DNA from 3 places in the Paenibacillus sp. WC2504 genome. Region 1 is predicted to be linked to each of the others. Evidence: riboswitches for the same ligand, from Rfam matches in the RefSeq annotation. Region 1 holds a riboswitch; each other region holds the start of a gene.
What was found. Region 1 has a riboswitch for ZMP and ZTP ahead of ACUN27_RS16710 (GNAT family N-acetyltransferase). Riboswitches for the same ligand answer to the same signal wherever they lie in the genome.
Positions count from the first base shown of each region.

Region 1 (5,121 bases):
ACCGACCTACATTTATTTGGCATCAGACGATTCGTCCTTTGTGACGGGTCAGGTTCTTCATGTAAATGGCGGCATTATGACGGAAACGTAAGGGGTAAATTATATTTGTAAGAACTGCCGCGTATATCGCGGCTTTTTTATTTCAAAAAATTCGGTTGCAGGAAATAGAAGAACTAGGATGGAATTAATTGTAAAATGAGTTTTAAACTTATAGTGGGGAGGGTTCAAAATGGCTGTATCCAATCATGTTTTTAGCAAAGAGAATCCATTTAAAGTGAATATGAATTATCAATTATACCTTCCGTATGCTGATGGAATAAACCGAGATGAAAAATATCCGTTAATCGTCTTTTTACATGGTGTTAAAAAGCGTGGCGAAGATATTAGTTTGTTAGATAACTATGGACTTACCTGGATAGCAGAAGGAAAAAGCGATTTTCCATTTATTGTGGTTACTCCTCAATGCCCTACAGACTCTAATTGGGTACAACAATTCTATTCCGTTAAGGCTTTGGTTGATGAAATTATCATGAATAACCCTGTAGATACCGAGAGAGTTTATTTAACTGGATTTAGTATGGGCGGAAATGGAACATGGGATTTTGCTTCAAGAGCACCTGAATTTTTTTCAGCCATCCTGCCAATTTCAGGGTGGTTTGAGCCGGAGCAAGCTAACCTGCTAAAGAATATACCAATTTGGGCTTTTCATTGTGTGGACGATGATGTTGTTCGAGTAACCGGGACAGAAGATATGGTTAGGTCGATCACAAATATAGGTGGAAACATCAGAGCGACATACTACTCCGAACTGGGTCACAGCCATAAAGTCATGGAAGAGACGTATAACAATCAAGAATTATATATGTGGCTACTGAAACACAAAAGAAATGCACGACTAGGGTAATTCCATTCAATCTAAAAAGTGACAATGAAAAGTAAGAGATTAATCTCCCATCAAATTGGTTAATAAATTGGGACCACAAAATGAAGCTAAATGAAAGGTGGTTCCAAAAATGAAGAAGAAAATCGTACTTGAAAAAGCAGCACAAGACTTTGTAAAAGCTACAGCTAACCCACCATTTCTTTTTGATTTAGGGCCGAAAAAAGGAAGGGAAACCGTTGACGAAGTTCAAAACGGACCTATCGCCAAGTTGCCTGTTGACGTGGAGAATTTAACAATCCCGGGAGGGCTCAAAGGGGACATATCTCTAACGATTATTCGTCCTCAAAACCATTCGGGCTCCTTACCAGTAATTCTTTACACTCACGGTGCAGGCTGGGTCTTCGGAAATGTCCATACGCATGACCGATTAATTCGAGAATTAGCGGTTGGGTCTCAATCCGCAGTTGTTTTTACAAACTACAGCCTGTCGCCGGAAGCAAGATATCCGGTTGCGATTGAGGAAGTATTTGCCGCTCTAAAATGGGTTGCCGAGCATGGAAAAGAAAAGGGATTACATTCAAACAACATAACAGTTGCAGGGGATAGTGTCGGTGGTAATATGAGCGCTGCCATTACCTTAATGGCCAAAGAGCGCGGAGGTCCTCAGATCCGCAAACAGGTGCTTTTTTATCCAGTCACTGATGCGTCGTTTGAGACGGAGTCTTATAAAGACTTTTCAACAGGATATTTCCTTCGCCAGGATGCTATGAAATGGTTCTGGGACCAGTATACAACTGATCCAGGAGAGAGAGCGGAAATAACCGCCTCACCCTTAAGAGCTTCCATAGAACAACTGAAAGGACTTCCGGAAGCACTTGTGATTACAGCTGAAGCAGACGTACTAAGGGATGAAGGAGAAGCATATGCGAATAAATTGAGAGAAGCCGGGGTTCGGGTTACAGCTGTACGCTTCCAAGGTACAATTCATGATTTCCTCATGCTCAACGCGCTTGCGGACACAGCTGCAGCAAGAGGAGCTATTCTGCTTGCAAATGCATGGATCCGTGAAAGTGAGAGAGCATACGTGTAAATGGATCTGGGAACAATACAAGTAAAACGATGCAATGTTACGGGGTATTCGAAATGATTTTCATTGCTATGGCTATATTATCTGTCCTTTCGGCATGGCGTTGGGGAGACTGGCGAAATTGGCAAAAATACCATGCAACAATGTTATATTTCTTGCTTGGAGACGTATTTTATATTTTGCTGACAAAAGATTACCCTCTATGGCAGCATCAGTCGAAGCCTCCAATTCATAGTGGGATAGGTACTGAAATATGTTGTTTAGTGGCATTTGCAGCTACAACGCTGATATTCCTTGGTTTATACCCAAAAGGAGTTGCTAAAGCAACATTATGGATAGGATTATGGGTCGTCATTTATTCCCTCATTGAAGTCATATACATGTTTACAGGAGCGATTAAACATTTTAACGGTTGGACCATGCTTTATTCCGTTGTATTTAATATGATCACGTTTCCAATGCTTCGTTTACATTTCAGTCGGCCAATACTTACGTATGTGATTTCCATAACACTCGCTTTTGGTTTATTAGTCCTATTTAAAGTTCCAATTAAATGATCGGTTCAGGAAATAAGTGTATTCATCTAGACGGCTTCATTTTTTATTTGTATAATAAAGGGAAATTCTGGTATGCGTAACTGGCGAAACGTAGAGGACTACGGGGGAGCGCGTATGTCATATAGCCGATCGCCTGGGCAGAGCGTTTGATCCAATGGGTCAGGTGCTCTTTTTTATTTCTGAGGAGATGATGTCGATGAAGAGGACAAGGCATGTCGGAGTTGTGCTGTACGATAAGGTTGATACGTTGGATTTTACCGGTCCTCATGATGTATTTGGGGTGGCTGGGTATTTGAGCAGCAATTTTCAGGTCTTTACGGTAGCCGAAAAGGCAACCCCATTGACAACCGTTAGCGGTATCACTATTACGCCACAATTTAGTTTTGATACTTGCCCTGCAATTGACATTCTCATTATGCCTGGAGGGTGGGGAGCTCGCACAGAAATAAACAATTTGCCACTGATCAATTGGGTGCGTGAAACGGCGAACAACGCCGAAATTGTGCTCTCCATATGTACAGGCGCTTTACTGCTGGCGAAAGCGGATTTATTGGAGGGGCTTCGTGTGACAACGAATCGGATGGCGTACGACCTTTTACAGGGCATGCTTTCACCTGGTACGACAGTTGTGAAGAATGTCCGGTATGTTGATAACGGAAGAATCGTCATGTCCGGCGGTGTAACTACAGGATTTGATGCGGCGTTACATGTTGTAGCAAGGTTGTCAGGTGAAGCATTGGCGATGGAAACAGCTGCACGGCTGGAGTACTGTTGGCAGGGCAAGCTGGACATTCGCAGAGCAGAACTGGCAGATGCAGAGTCGGTGCGAGAGCTTCTGGTTCATGCAGCCAGGTGGATTGAGCGGACGCATGGCTTTATTCAGTGGCGTGAGGAGAGGTTTACGCAAGCGTATGTGTTCGATTTGATTCGACAGGATGAGTTTTTTGTGGCGCACATGGAAGGAGTACCCGTCGGCTGTCTTTCCATTCAATGGAGGGACGAAGAGATCTGGGGCGAGCAATTCCACGAAAATGCTGGCTATGTGCATCGTTTGGCGACCTCTCGGGACTATCCAGGCATGGGGATAGGCACGCGGTTGCTCAATTGGGCGGAAAGCTATATCAGAGAACAAGGGAAATCTTGGATTCGCCTTGATTGTATGGCTGATAACAAGGCACTCAACAGATATTATACCCGTGAAGGATTCGCGTTTTGTGGACGCTATGAAGCTCAAGGATGGACCGCGCACTTGTATGAACGGCAGATCCTTTAGTAAAATAAAATCTAGTAAAACTTGTAAGTTTTCTATTATCATAGTGGCATTTAACGAAAGCGAGGAGAACGGTCATGTCATTGATAGAATTCGGTATTGTCGGCAGAGGGTGGAGAGCCGATTTTTATTTGCGGATTGCCAAAGCGCTGCCCCAGCATTTCGCCGTCCGTGCGATGCTAGTCCGTGACGAGGAACGCGGCAAGGAGATTGAAGATGAGTGGGGTGTGAAAACCTATCGTGATATGGAGTCTTTCGCTTCAAGCGGGCCAATTCAGTTCGCGGTCGTATGCGTCCCATGGGAGGCAGCGCCTTCCTGCACATTGGAATTAGCTGAGCGGGGAATTCCCGTTTTGACAGAGACACCTCCGGCTAAGGACATCGCGACCATGATCGACTTGTACGAATCCCTGAAAAAGCTGAAAGGACACGTACAGGTAGCCGAACAATACTTGTATCAACCGATGCATGCTGCGCGTATTTCTTTAGTGAGGGCCGGCAAACTAGGCGACGTTTCTCAAGTGCAAGTCTCGGCAGCTCATGGTTACCATGGCATTAGTTTGATACGAAAGTTGCTAGGCATTGACTTCGAGAATGCCGTCATCCGGGGACAGAGATTTACGTCGAATCTGGTGAAAGGTCCTGGGCGTAATGGACCTCCCGAAAGTGAAGTCATGGCTGATTCTGTCCAGGATATCGTTACACTTTCCTTCGGAAATAAGCTGGCACTGTTTGATTTTACAGGAGATCAGTATTTTTCTTGGGTTCGCAAAAATCGCTTCCTCGTTCGTGGAAACCGCGGAGAACTAACAGACGAAACGTACCGCTATTTGCGGGATTTCAAAACACCGATATACGGTGATCTGCGAAGAATCGATACTGGCCATAATGGTAACCTTGAAGGGTACTATCACCGAGGCATTACAGCAAATGATGAATGGGTATATGAAAATCCATTTGTTCCTAGCCGCTTATCTGACGATGAGATTGCTATCGCTACGAGTTTAAGCAAGATGGCGGACTATCTGCAAGGTGGGCCGGAATGCTATGGGTTGGAAGAGGCTATGCAGGATCATTATTTGTCTATTATGATGCAAGCGGCCATCGAGTCGGGGGAAGAGTTAACGACAACAACTCAGCCTTGGGCGCACGACGGTGCAAATGCTTCCTCCTAAATGAACGAGCATTAGGAAGTAAGAACAGGCATATTGGAACGAGCTATCCGTATATCTATGTTTTATCACAAGCTGGCTGCTGTTATCACAAGACAGAACGTCAGAGGAGCGTGACTGCTATGACTGATTATACGGAACGGAACCGCGAA
Region 1 covers NZ_JBQZFH010000001.1:3,752,324-3,757,444, forward strand. The annotation lists gene ACUN27_RS16690 (SDR family oxidoreductase) at 1-91, shown strand, start outside; gene ACUN27_RS16695 (carboxylesterase family protein) at 230-904, shown strand; gene ACUN27_RS16700 (alpha/beta hydrolase) at 1,014-1,973, shown strand; gene ACUN27_RS16705 (CBO0543 family protein) at 2,027-2,527, shown strand; ZMP/ZTP riboswitch at 2,594-2,673, shown strand; gene ACUN27_RS16710 (GNAT family N-acetyltransferase) at 2,724-3,800, shown strand; gene ACUN27_RS16715 (Gfo/Idh/MocA family protein) at 3,875-4,972, shown strand; gene ACUN27_RS16720 (class I SAM-dependent methyltransferase) at 5,092-5,121, shown strand, end outside.

Region 2 (5,121 bases), 3.7 Mb from region 1:
CATTCTGGCCTGGGCCTCTTACTATCGTGCTGCCTGTGAAAACAGGCGGCATTTCGCCGTTGGTGACTGCCGGTCTTACGACGGTAGGCATTCGTATACCTGATCATCCTGTGGCCCTGGAGCTGCTTCGAAAAGCAGCGCTTCCTATAGCAGCCCCTAGCGCCAATAGTTCTGGCAGACCGAGTCCAACGCTGGCGTCACATGTGCGAGAAGATCTGGACGGCCGGATCGGTGGTATTGTGGATGGCGGCGGGACGGGGGTCGGTGTTGAGTCGACAGTGATTCAGCTTGTTAATGGTGAGCTGTATATTTTGCGTCCAGGCGGCATTACAGCAGAGCAACTGCAGTCCGCACTGCCGGCTATTCGAATTCATGAGCCTGAGCGGGAAGATGTGCAGGTCTCAGAAACGCCCCGTGCTCCGGGAATGAAGTATACGCATTATGCGCCAAAGGGATACATGCATATTGTATATGGAGACAATGCTGAAGCAGTGGCTGATTGGATTCAGCGCGACATTCAAGCCGCTAGGGAGCGAGGGCAATCGACGGGAATCCTTACTTTTGAGGAAAGGGCTTCTCTATTTGAAGCTGATTTGGTAATTGCCTGCGGCTCGTTAGCGGAACCGGAAAAGATCGCACAGGGGCTTTACGCTGCATTAAGGCAATTTGATCAGCAAGGGATTCAGTATATTGCTGCAGAAGGCTGCCCGGAAACAGGGATTGGTCAGGCAATTATGAACCGTCTGCGCAAGGCAGCCGGTCACCGGCTTGTACGTGTTTAGCTAGCATGATTCCCAGTTTGTCCGCATATCTTGGTTAAGAAAGCGGACAAGGGGGACAGCACTTATGCTCGTAACTGGCGTTGAATTTGGGCAGATCATCACCATATTCATCATGGCGATAGCCTTGGGTCTGGATGCTTTTTCCTTAGGAATTGGCATCGGCATGAAGGGGATTCGCTTGTTGGATATTTTTAAAATTAGCATGGTGATCGGTATTTTTCATATCATTATGCCGTTAATGGGCATATTTATGGGACAATATGTTTCGCTTCTGCTTGGCAATGTGGCCACTGCAGCCGGCGGATGTTTGCTCATTCTCTTGGGCTCCCATATGGTGTATAGTTCAATCCGTGGAGAGGAAGCAACCTCTTTTGATCATAGATCTATATGGGGGCTTACGATTTTTGCGCTTAGTGTAAGTATAGATTCGTTCTCAGTAGGTGTATCCTTAGGCATGTTTGCGACGGATATCCTGTTAACCGTGCTTGTATTTGGTTTGTTCGGCGCGCTGCTCTCTGTAGCTGGTTTATTGGTTGGCAGACGGGTGAACGGCTGGGTTGGCGAGTATGGCGAAGCGTTTGGCGGGCTAATTCTGCTCGCGTTTGGGATCAAGTTTTTGCTATGATACAATAGAGGCGGAGCAGGCTCTGCTTATGTTTATGAAGAAAGTTTTGCTAACGCAAAACTCAGCCTACGCTTACGAAGAAAGTTTTGCTACGCAAAACTCTGAGGAGGATCTCATGTTGCGAATTCTATTTGTCTGTACAGGAAATACGTGCCGCAGTCCATTAGCAGAAGGTTTGCTGCGTATCAGGGTGCACCAAGAAGGACTTGCGGCAGAAGTTCGTTCAGCTGGCGTATCCGCGATGACGGGCACTCCGATCTCCCGAAATAGTGCAACGCTGCTGCAAGAGGCAGGGTTCAAAGAGCCTATTCGCTCATTAGCGATTCAGGAGTCTGAAGTGAAGTGGGCGGATCTTATTTTGACGATGACGATGGGACATAAACGTTCGGTTATCCAGCGGTATCCGGACGCGATTGATAAGATTTTTACGCTCAAAGAATATGTAGAGGACGATCAGCGTATCCTTCAAGCGATTGAGGAAAGAGAAAAGCTGGTGACGGAACTTCAGCTGAAGCAGGCTCTTTCACAAACGGTAACAGTTGAAGAGCGAAATCGTATTTATTTGTTGGAAGATGCCATTCCGGATTACGATATTTCCGACCCGTTCGGCGGCCCATTGGAGGTTTACCGGCAAACAGCGAATGAAATCAGCGGTAGTTTAGATAAATTGGTTAAAAAGCTTCGCGAGCGAAAAGAGGATCCGCAGTCTGGGAAATGATTTGCGAAAGACATCTTTACACCTCGTGCATAATGCGATAAGATGGATTTATCAAGCAAGACTCAATGTAACTGGCGACGAGTGGGAGTAACCACAATGGAGCATTGAGCTATACGGCCGGTCGCCTGGGCAAAAGAGCAACGCGCTATTCTTAGCGTGTCAGCTCTTTTTTTCGTTTTCTGGTGGACTTTGGGATATAATAGAAGGGTCGAATTCGAACAAGCAAAGGAGCGTTCTATCCATGAAAATTGCGTTAGGTGCGGATCATGCAGGCTATCGTTTGAAAGATGTTATTATTCCTTTTATTGAATCCTTGGGCCATCAGGTCATAGATTATGGATGCAGTTGTGCAGATTCCGTCGATTACCCGGATTATGCACTGAAGGTTTGTGAAGATGTGGTTTCCGGGGAAGCAGACAAAGGGATTCTGATCTGTGGAACAGGCATCGGGATGTCGATCGCTGCGAATAAGGTTCCAGGCATCCGTTGCGCGCTGGTTCACGATCTATTTTCTGCTAAAGCCACACGGGAGCACAATGATACGAATGTGCTTGCTTTAGGTGAGCGTGTCATTGGGCCGGGTGTTGCCGAGGAAATCGTGAAAATTTGGCTGGAAACAGAGTTTTCGCAAGGTGTGCGTCACCAGAACCGCATTAACAAGTTGCAAAGCATCGAAGATCGCTTCGCGATACATCCTTAAGGGTGACCACCATGACAAATTCCATACTTCACACGATTGCAGAAGATTTGGAAACAAATCTTCGCGAGTTGGTAAAGGTGGGCAATCTACGACCAGGTCACATTCTGGTCATTGGTACAAGCACGAGTGAAATACTCGGTCATCGGATTGGGACTTCGGGGACGTTGGATGCAGCGCGGCCGATTTTTGAAACGGCGCAGCGCATCAGCCGCGAGTTCGGTTTGCACTTGGCTTTTCAGTGCTGCGAACATTTGAACCGCGCGCTTGTCATTGAGGAAGATCTTTTCGCGATCTCCCCTCAGCTTGAGCCAGTGTCGGTTATTCCTGTGCCAAAAGCCGGCGGTTCAATGGCCTCATACGCGTACCGCCACTTCGCAAAGCCCGTAGTCGTCGAGACGATTCAAGCGCATGCCGGGATCGATATTGGCAGTACGCTGATCGGGATGCATTTGCGGCGGGTTGCTGTGCCTGCACGGCCGCCCGTACGGAATATGGGTCATGCTTATGTGACCATGGCCTTTACACGGCCTAAACTGATTGGCGGGACGAGAGCAGTCTACACACCTGAGGCTGCCGAGCAGCTCTATCAGCAAGCCGCGCCAGATGCGGATTGCTAGGTTAACTTATAGATATAAATTATCCTTTAGGAGGAATTCCATATGACAAACTTTCTAAGTAAGCAAGATCCAAAAATCGTAGAAGCTATGAATCTAGAACTTGGTCGTCAACGCGACAAAATTGAGCTTATCGCTTCTGAAAACATCGTCAGCCAAGCCGTGCTTGAAGCGATGGGTACAGTACTGACTAACAAATACGCAGAAGGTTACCCAGGCAAAAGATACTACGGCGGCTGCGAATACGTAGACATCGTCGAAGATATCGCTCGCGATCGCGCGAAAGAGCTTTTCGGAGCTGAACATGCGAACGTTCAACCGCACTCTGGTGCACAAGCGAATATGGCTGTTTACTTGGCAGCTCTTAACCCTGGTGACACCGTTCTGGGTATGAACCTGGCACACGGCGGTCACTTAACACACGGCAGCCCTGTTAATGCTTCCGGTATTCTTTACAACTTCGTTGCTTACGGTGTAAGTGAAAAAGACTTCCGCATCGACTACGACGATGTTCGTAAAGCGGCTTTCAAACATAAGCCTCGCATGTTAGTTGCTGGCGCAAGTGCTTACCCGCGCACGATTGATTTCGAAGCACTAGCTTCCATCGCTAATGATGTAGGCGCATTGTTCTTCGTTGATATGGCGCATATCGCTGGTCTAGTTGCTGCTGGCTTGCACCCGAACCCAGTGCCGCATGCACATTTCGTTACAACTACAACGCACAAAACGCTTCGCGGTCCTCGCGGCGGTATGATTCTTACGCGCAAAGCTTGGGCAGCTGCTATTGATAAAGCTGTATTCCCTGGTTCCCAAGGCGGTCCTTTGATGCATACGATTGCTGCCAAAGCCGTTTCCTTCGGTGAAGCTCTGCAACCGGAATTCAAAACTTACGGTCAAAACGTCATCAACAACGCGCAAGCATTGGCGACTGCATTGACAGCTGAAGGCATCAACCTCGTTTCCGGCGGTACAGACAACCACTTGATGCTGGTTGATCTACGCAACCTGAACATCACAGGTAAAGATGCGGAGCACGTTCTTGACGAGATCGGTATCACAGCGAACAAAAACGCGATTCCTTTCGACCCAACAAGCCCGTTCATCACTAGCGGTATCCGCTTAGGTACGCCAGCTGTTACGTCCCGCGGTATGAATGAAGAAGCTATGCAAACTATCGCGAAAGTGATTGCACTTACATTGAAAAGCCCGAAAGATGAGGCTGTTCTTGAGAAAGCTCGCGGCATGGTGAAAGATTTGACGGCGCAATATCCGTTGTACCCAGGTTTAACTTACTAATCAATACGAAGGGGCTGCCTCAAAGGGTCGTTAATGACCTTTTGAAGCAGCCCTTTTTTTGTGGACTCAGCACAACTGCAGAAAGTACATTAAAATCAGCATTCTCCATGCAATTTCAATCAATACCTGCATTTTATACAGGTAAATTAACTAGAAATCGCCAAAATAGCTCAGTTCACCGATATTACCTGTACTTTTTACATCAAAGTTAGCTAATTAGCACTTATGCAATCAAATTACCTGTACTTTTTGCAGCTCTGCTTCCTTCAGGCTCGGCAGAATGGACGCCATCAAGCCAATTCCAGCGACACCGGTCAGCAGAATGAACAGCGCCATGGCCCCGGATGGCAGAAAACCGCCGATGATCATGTTCAGTCCGCTAAGCA
Region 2 covers NZ_JBQZFH010000001.1:79,840-84,960, reverse strand. The annotation lists gene ACUN27_RS00385 (L-threonylcarbamoyladenylate synthase) at 1-782, shown strand, start outside; gene ACUN27_RS00380 (manganese efflux pump MntP) at 847-1,407, shown strand; gene ACUN27_RS00375 (low molecular weight protein arginine phosphatase) at 1,523-2,125, shown strand; ZMP/ZTP riboswitch at 2,183-2,263, shown strand; gene rpiB (ribose 5-phosphate isomerase B) at 2,367-2,825, shown strand; gene ACUN27_RS00365 (TIGR01440 family protein) at 2,837-3,442, shown strand; gene glyA (serine hydroxymethyltransferase) at 3,485-4,735, shown strand; gene ACUN27_RS00355 (MFS transporter) at 4,967-5,121, opposite strand, start outside.
Region 2: another riboswitch for ZMP and ZTP. It lies ahead of rpiB (ribose 5-phosphate isomerase B); the one in region 1 lies ahead of ACUN27_RS16710 (GNAT family N-acetyltransferase).

Region 3 (5,121 bases), 1.0 Mb from region 1:
CGTCCAACCGGATGGCCGCAGCTGAGCAGGTGACGATACTAGAAATCCACTGCCATCAGGTACCCATGAGTAGTTATCCACACCCAGAGTTACATTTTTAAAGGGATCCACTTTATCGCGGCCAATCCTTGCGGTATTCAGAACGCCATCTATTTTAAAAGCAAGATCATTCCTGTTTGGAGACCACTGAAAATTGTCACCGCCTGGATACACACGGTTATGCTTTTTCGCCTCCAAGCTGTACACCCATATCTCGTGCTGCTGTTCTCCAAGGGCAAGTGAGTAAGCAATGAACTTCCCATCTGCTGACCATTTGGGCTCGCTTACCTTTTGATTTCGTGTAACTTGCAGCTCCTTATCGTCTTTTTGGACCCATAGATCGCCGCCGCGCACAAACACAGCTTGTACAGATTGCCTTGGTTCAGCGAATCCGACATTACCGCATAAGACTGAAATCACCAGGCTAATGAACATAATTTTAATTTTCATCGGTTGCCCCCTTTTCAAATCGTACAGAAATATTTTTTGCAGGTTGTTCCAAATTATTCCTGAATAAAGAGCAACAAAAAAACGCTTATCAACTCCCTCTGACCACTGGCCCGAAGAGCAATAAGCGTTTTTCATTTCCAATAGCCGTATCTTACCAAAAGCCTGTAATACAAATAAACCAGGCTATAAGCAAGTATATAAGATGCAAAGGTCCAACCTATATTCCAATGATTGCTGTATTCTACTTTCCCAAAAATAAACGCCATATATTCCAGCGCAGTCGTAGCCAAGCAAAAAAAGCCTATTTTCAGAAACGCATGCCGATTATTTTTTCGAATCCAATAAATCATATAACCGGCCATAACGGGATAAAGCCCAATATCAAGCGGAAGTGCTGAAAGTGTCTCATCATTCTCAATCAATGGGGTAAAATCCCAAAAATTCAGATGATACCCGGTATCATTGATCAAGCTAGATATTGTAACCGTAATAGGAAAGATTAGAAACACAATAATTCGAGATTTCCTGTACAGATAAATGCCAAATATCCAGGGGATTAAAAAGCCTGCAATAATGTTAAATAACATGATTTTCACCTCTTTACTCTAGATCCCCTAGTATGACCCGTTGTTGGTGAAAATATGATGTTTGCGAACTTGCAGGCTCGGACGCTCTATGCCTATCGCTTGTTTGCTATCTTTTCAGCCGCATCGACCGTATGTTTGAGCAAGGTCGCAATGGTCACTGGACCAACCCCGGCAGGAACCGGTGTAATGGCCGAAGCTACCTCACAACAAGCGTCATAATCAACATCGCCTACGTTTCCAGGATTGTAACCTGCATCTAAGACAATAGCGCCTGGTTTTAGCCAATCGCCTTGAACAAAGCGAGGTTTCCCCACGGCAGCTACGACAATATCTCCCAAGCGCACGATATCGGCCAAATTCGCTGTTTTTGAGTGGCAGGTCGTAACTGTTGCATTCTTATTTAGCAGCATCAGAGAGACCGGTTTGCCGAGAATTGGACTTCTTCCGATAACAACCGCATGTTTGCCTTCAACAGGAATTTCGTAATAGTTCAAAATGGCCATGATTGCCGCTGGTGTACAGGAAGGGAACTCAGCAAATCCAAAAGCATTTTGAGCAAATCCCAATGTCGTTACACCATCGACATCTTTATCAATACGAATCGCCTCAAAAGCTGCCCTTTCATCGATATGCTTCGGGACTGGGTGCTGCAACAAGATCCCATGCACGCTGTTGTCATCATTAAGCTTGTGAATGGCTGCAATTAACTCCATCGTAGTCGTGTGTTCAGGAAGAGTAACACGAATAGATTGAATCCCCAGTCGCTTGCATGCGTTTCCTTTCATCCGTACATAAGTTGCTGAAGCAGGATCGTCGCCGACCAACACGGTCGCTAAACAAGGAACGACGCCTTGATTGGACAAGTTTTGAATTCTGCTGTTCAGCGATGCCTTTATGGCGTCTGCGACCCGGTTACCATCCAAGATTAATGTTTCTTTCGACATTTCAATCATCCCTTTTGAGTAAATTTGAAACGCAAAGAGGTAAGGGGATATCCCCTTACCTCTGCCCAGGCGTACGGCTGATTATCTATGTGCTCCCTCATGGTTCCCCATGTTCCGCCAGTCACACACAGTTACTTGTATGAAAACATAATAACAACTATAGCGATAGTTTTCAATGCGTATGGAAAAAAGACTACCCAGACCTTACTCCCGTCGTTCCAATTCGCCTGCAATAAGCTTCCAACTCATCGAATGAAAACTTGTAGAAGGTTAAATTATTCACAACTGATGATTGGAATCCAGGCAAGCTGCTCCACCTAGAAACAATTGGCTGTATCTCCTTATTGTCAGAAGAACTCCAGAACTGGAGCTGCTTCACGTCTGGATTACCAGCTTTAATAAGGCTTAATAACGCTTCAAGTCCACGTAGAAATAGCGGTGTACGCCGATATTGTTCCAAAATAAAGGCAATCTCGACCTGACAAATCTCTCGATCTTCATAATCATTTGCCCCTGTGCCGTTCACGAAACCCGCCGCACCTACGATATCGTAAGTCTCATCGTTGAAAATCAGCATGACTTGCCCGAACTGTAGCGGACTACCCATGAAAGCTAACTTCATCACGAAAGGATATGGCAAGTTCAAAAAGGCTTGTTGCTGAATCAAAAAACGGATGTAAGCTTCGAAATCCATTTCGAACTTACAAGTGCGGAATTCGAAACCCATTATACCGGATTAGCTCGCAAATTCTCGTTGTCTTTGACGATTTTACCGAAACCGCCTTTGCTCGTACCTTTTTTAATGCTTGGTGGAATTACAATCATGCATAACGCCTCCTTATCAAGGATAGTTGTCTGTCATATGTATATTATACCTTTACGAATTTATCTAAGAAAGCCCTCAAATTGTTAATTTTGACACCAAATTTCATTTGTTTGCCAAGTATGCTATCCTCTTCATGGCTTATGTCGGCAAATTTCGCATACAATCTACATAAATATACATTATCTGCAAGTGCTGCAAATCTCACTTCCTGGACGTCCGGATTGTCAGACATAATCTCGCTTACCAAGAAGCGCAATCCTTTAATGAAGAGCCTCGATCCTCGATACGCACGGTCGGCTATGGCCATCTCTACAAAAGCGATGTGTTTATCTTCGTAATCGTGCTCTGGTGTCCCAATGTAATAAGCACTTACCGCAATAATACGCTGTACGTTTTGATCCACCACCTGAATCAACTGACCATACTTGATGAACGAATACAACATCGTTATCGTGTCGGTGGCCGAATACGAGGGATGCATATCCCGCCGGTTTTCCAGAATGAACAAACTCACTTTAGCCAAATCATCATCAGTGACGCACCGTTTGTAAATACTAGCCGTCATAACGTTTACCTTCACTCCTTCCGCAACGAAGCCTCTACATTCGGCTCAATAATGTCTGCTGCAATGTTTGTAAAATCTGTGGATACTCTGCCGTCAACCGGTGAAAAGCCTCTCGTCTGACCGATAGCAGTACCGCAGGACTCAGTGCCTTCACTGCTGCATTCCTTAATGTGTTGCGGAGCAGCGCAATTTCCCCGAAATGATCGCCATCCTGCAGAACGGCAACACGTATCTCGCCTTTGTCCGGGATATTTTTCACAATTTCAAATTTGCCTCGAACGATAATGTAGCATTTATTCCCCTCTTCGCCCTCACGAACGATTACTTCGCCTTCCTTACATGTTTCTGTTGAGAACAAGGTAGCGATATCACTTAAAAGCGCTGTCTCAATGCCTTGAAAGAACGGCAGTTTAGCAAGCCGATTGACATCCACAGTCGCATGTAGACCGTCGTGAGATAGATGAAACCCGATCTGTTTCTCCCAAAGATTCGCATACTCCCCCTTTTGATCCAGAAGCTCTTGATGGGTGCCGCTTTCAATGATCTGTCCGTCTTTAAATACATAAATGACATCGGCGTGCACGACTGAAGCCAGTCTATGTGTAACGGAAATAATCGTTTTGTCTTTCCGGCTTTGCCCTATCAACTCATTAATATCGGCCTCCGTCGCCGGGTCTAACGCCGATGTGACTTCATCGAGCAGCAGCAACTTCGGCTTCCGCAGAAGCGCTCTCGCAATGGACAGTCGCTGCCGCTCTCCACCCGACAGAGAGCCCCCTTCGTGGTGAATCTGCGTGTCGTATCCATCTGACCAGTTGACAATGGTATCGTGGATCCGCGCCTGCTTCGCCGCTTCTATCATTTCTGCTTCCGTCGCAGCTTCATTATTTATCAGCAAATTATCACGAATGGAAGCGTTAAACAGAAATGTATCCTGCGTAACAAGCGTAGACAGCTTTCTTAGCGACGCTTCACTTGCTTGACGCAGATCGCAATCATTGATTGAGATGGCCCCCTGGTTCGGATCATAAAACCGTGATAGCAGCTGTAAAGCCGTGCTTTTGCCAGATCCGCTAGGCCCTACGAAAGCCACATACATGCCTTCCGTAATACGCATGCTCACTTCCTTTAATTGATTCGCTTCATCGTTATATCCGAACGTCACCCGATCCATCTGAATTGAAGTAAAAGATGAAGATAAAGGTACAGGATTCTCCGCGTCAGGAACGTCCGGCTGCTGCTCCAATATCTCCTTCACCCGGCGGAAACTGATACTCGAATCAATGAGATTTGGAATAAGGACCGACAAATTTGTAACCGATTGACCTACGGATAAAAACAACGTAAAAAATGCCATAAAACCGCCAACCGTAATATCGTCATTAAATATTAAATACCCACCGAAACCGATCATGATACCGTTGAGAATGAGCAGCGCCGTGAGCGGCAACCGTTCGATCAAAGCCCCAGCCATATGCAGCTTGAAGCCGAAAGTTAACAATTCGTTTATCTGTTTGCGCGCACGATCTCGGATACTCCCCTGCAAGTGAAGGCCTTTAATCGTTTTGTGCCCTTTGACCATCTCGTCAATCGTATTGGCGAAATGCTCCTGCGCTTCCTTGTATCCTGTGTTGGCAGCCTCCGCACGCCCCTGCAGCAATTTCGGCCCGATAAACATGAGCGAAGACCCAGCCAGCATAGCAAGGGTTA
Region 3 covers NZ_JBQZFH010000001.1:2,726,875-2,731,995, reverse strand. The annotation lists gene ACUN27_RS11870 (TolB family protein) at 1-489, opposite strand, end outside; gene ACUN27_RS11865 (CBO0543 family protein) at 621-1,076, opposite strand; gene ACUN27_RS11860 (bifunctional 5,10-methylenetetrahydrofolate dehydrogenase/5,10-methenyltetrahydrofolate cyclohydrolase) at 1,169-2,020, opposite strand; ZMP/ZTP riboswitch at 2,077-2,155, opposite strand; gene ACUN27_RS11855 (hypothetical protein) at 2,214-2,747, opposite strand; gene ACUN27_RS11850 (hypothetical protein) at 2,890-3,411, opposite strand; gene ACUN27_RS11845 (ABC transporter transmembrane domain-containing protein) at 3,446-5,121, opposite strand, start outside.
Region 3: another riboswitch for ZMP and ZTP. It lies ahead of ACUN27_RS11860 (bifunctional 5,10-methylenetetrahydrofolate dehydrogenase/5,10-methenyltetrahydrofolate cyclohydrolase); the one in region 1 lies ahead of ACUN27_RS16710 (GNAT family N-acetyltransferase).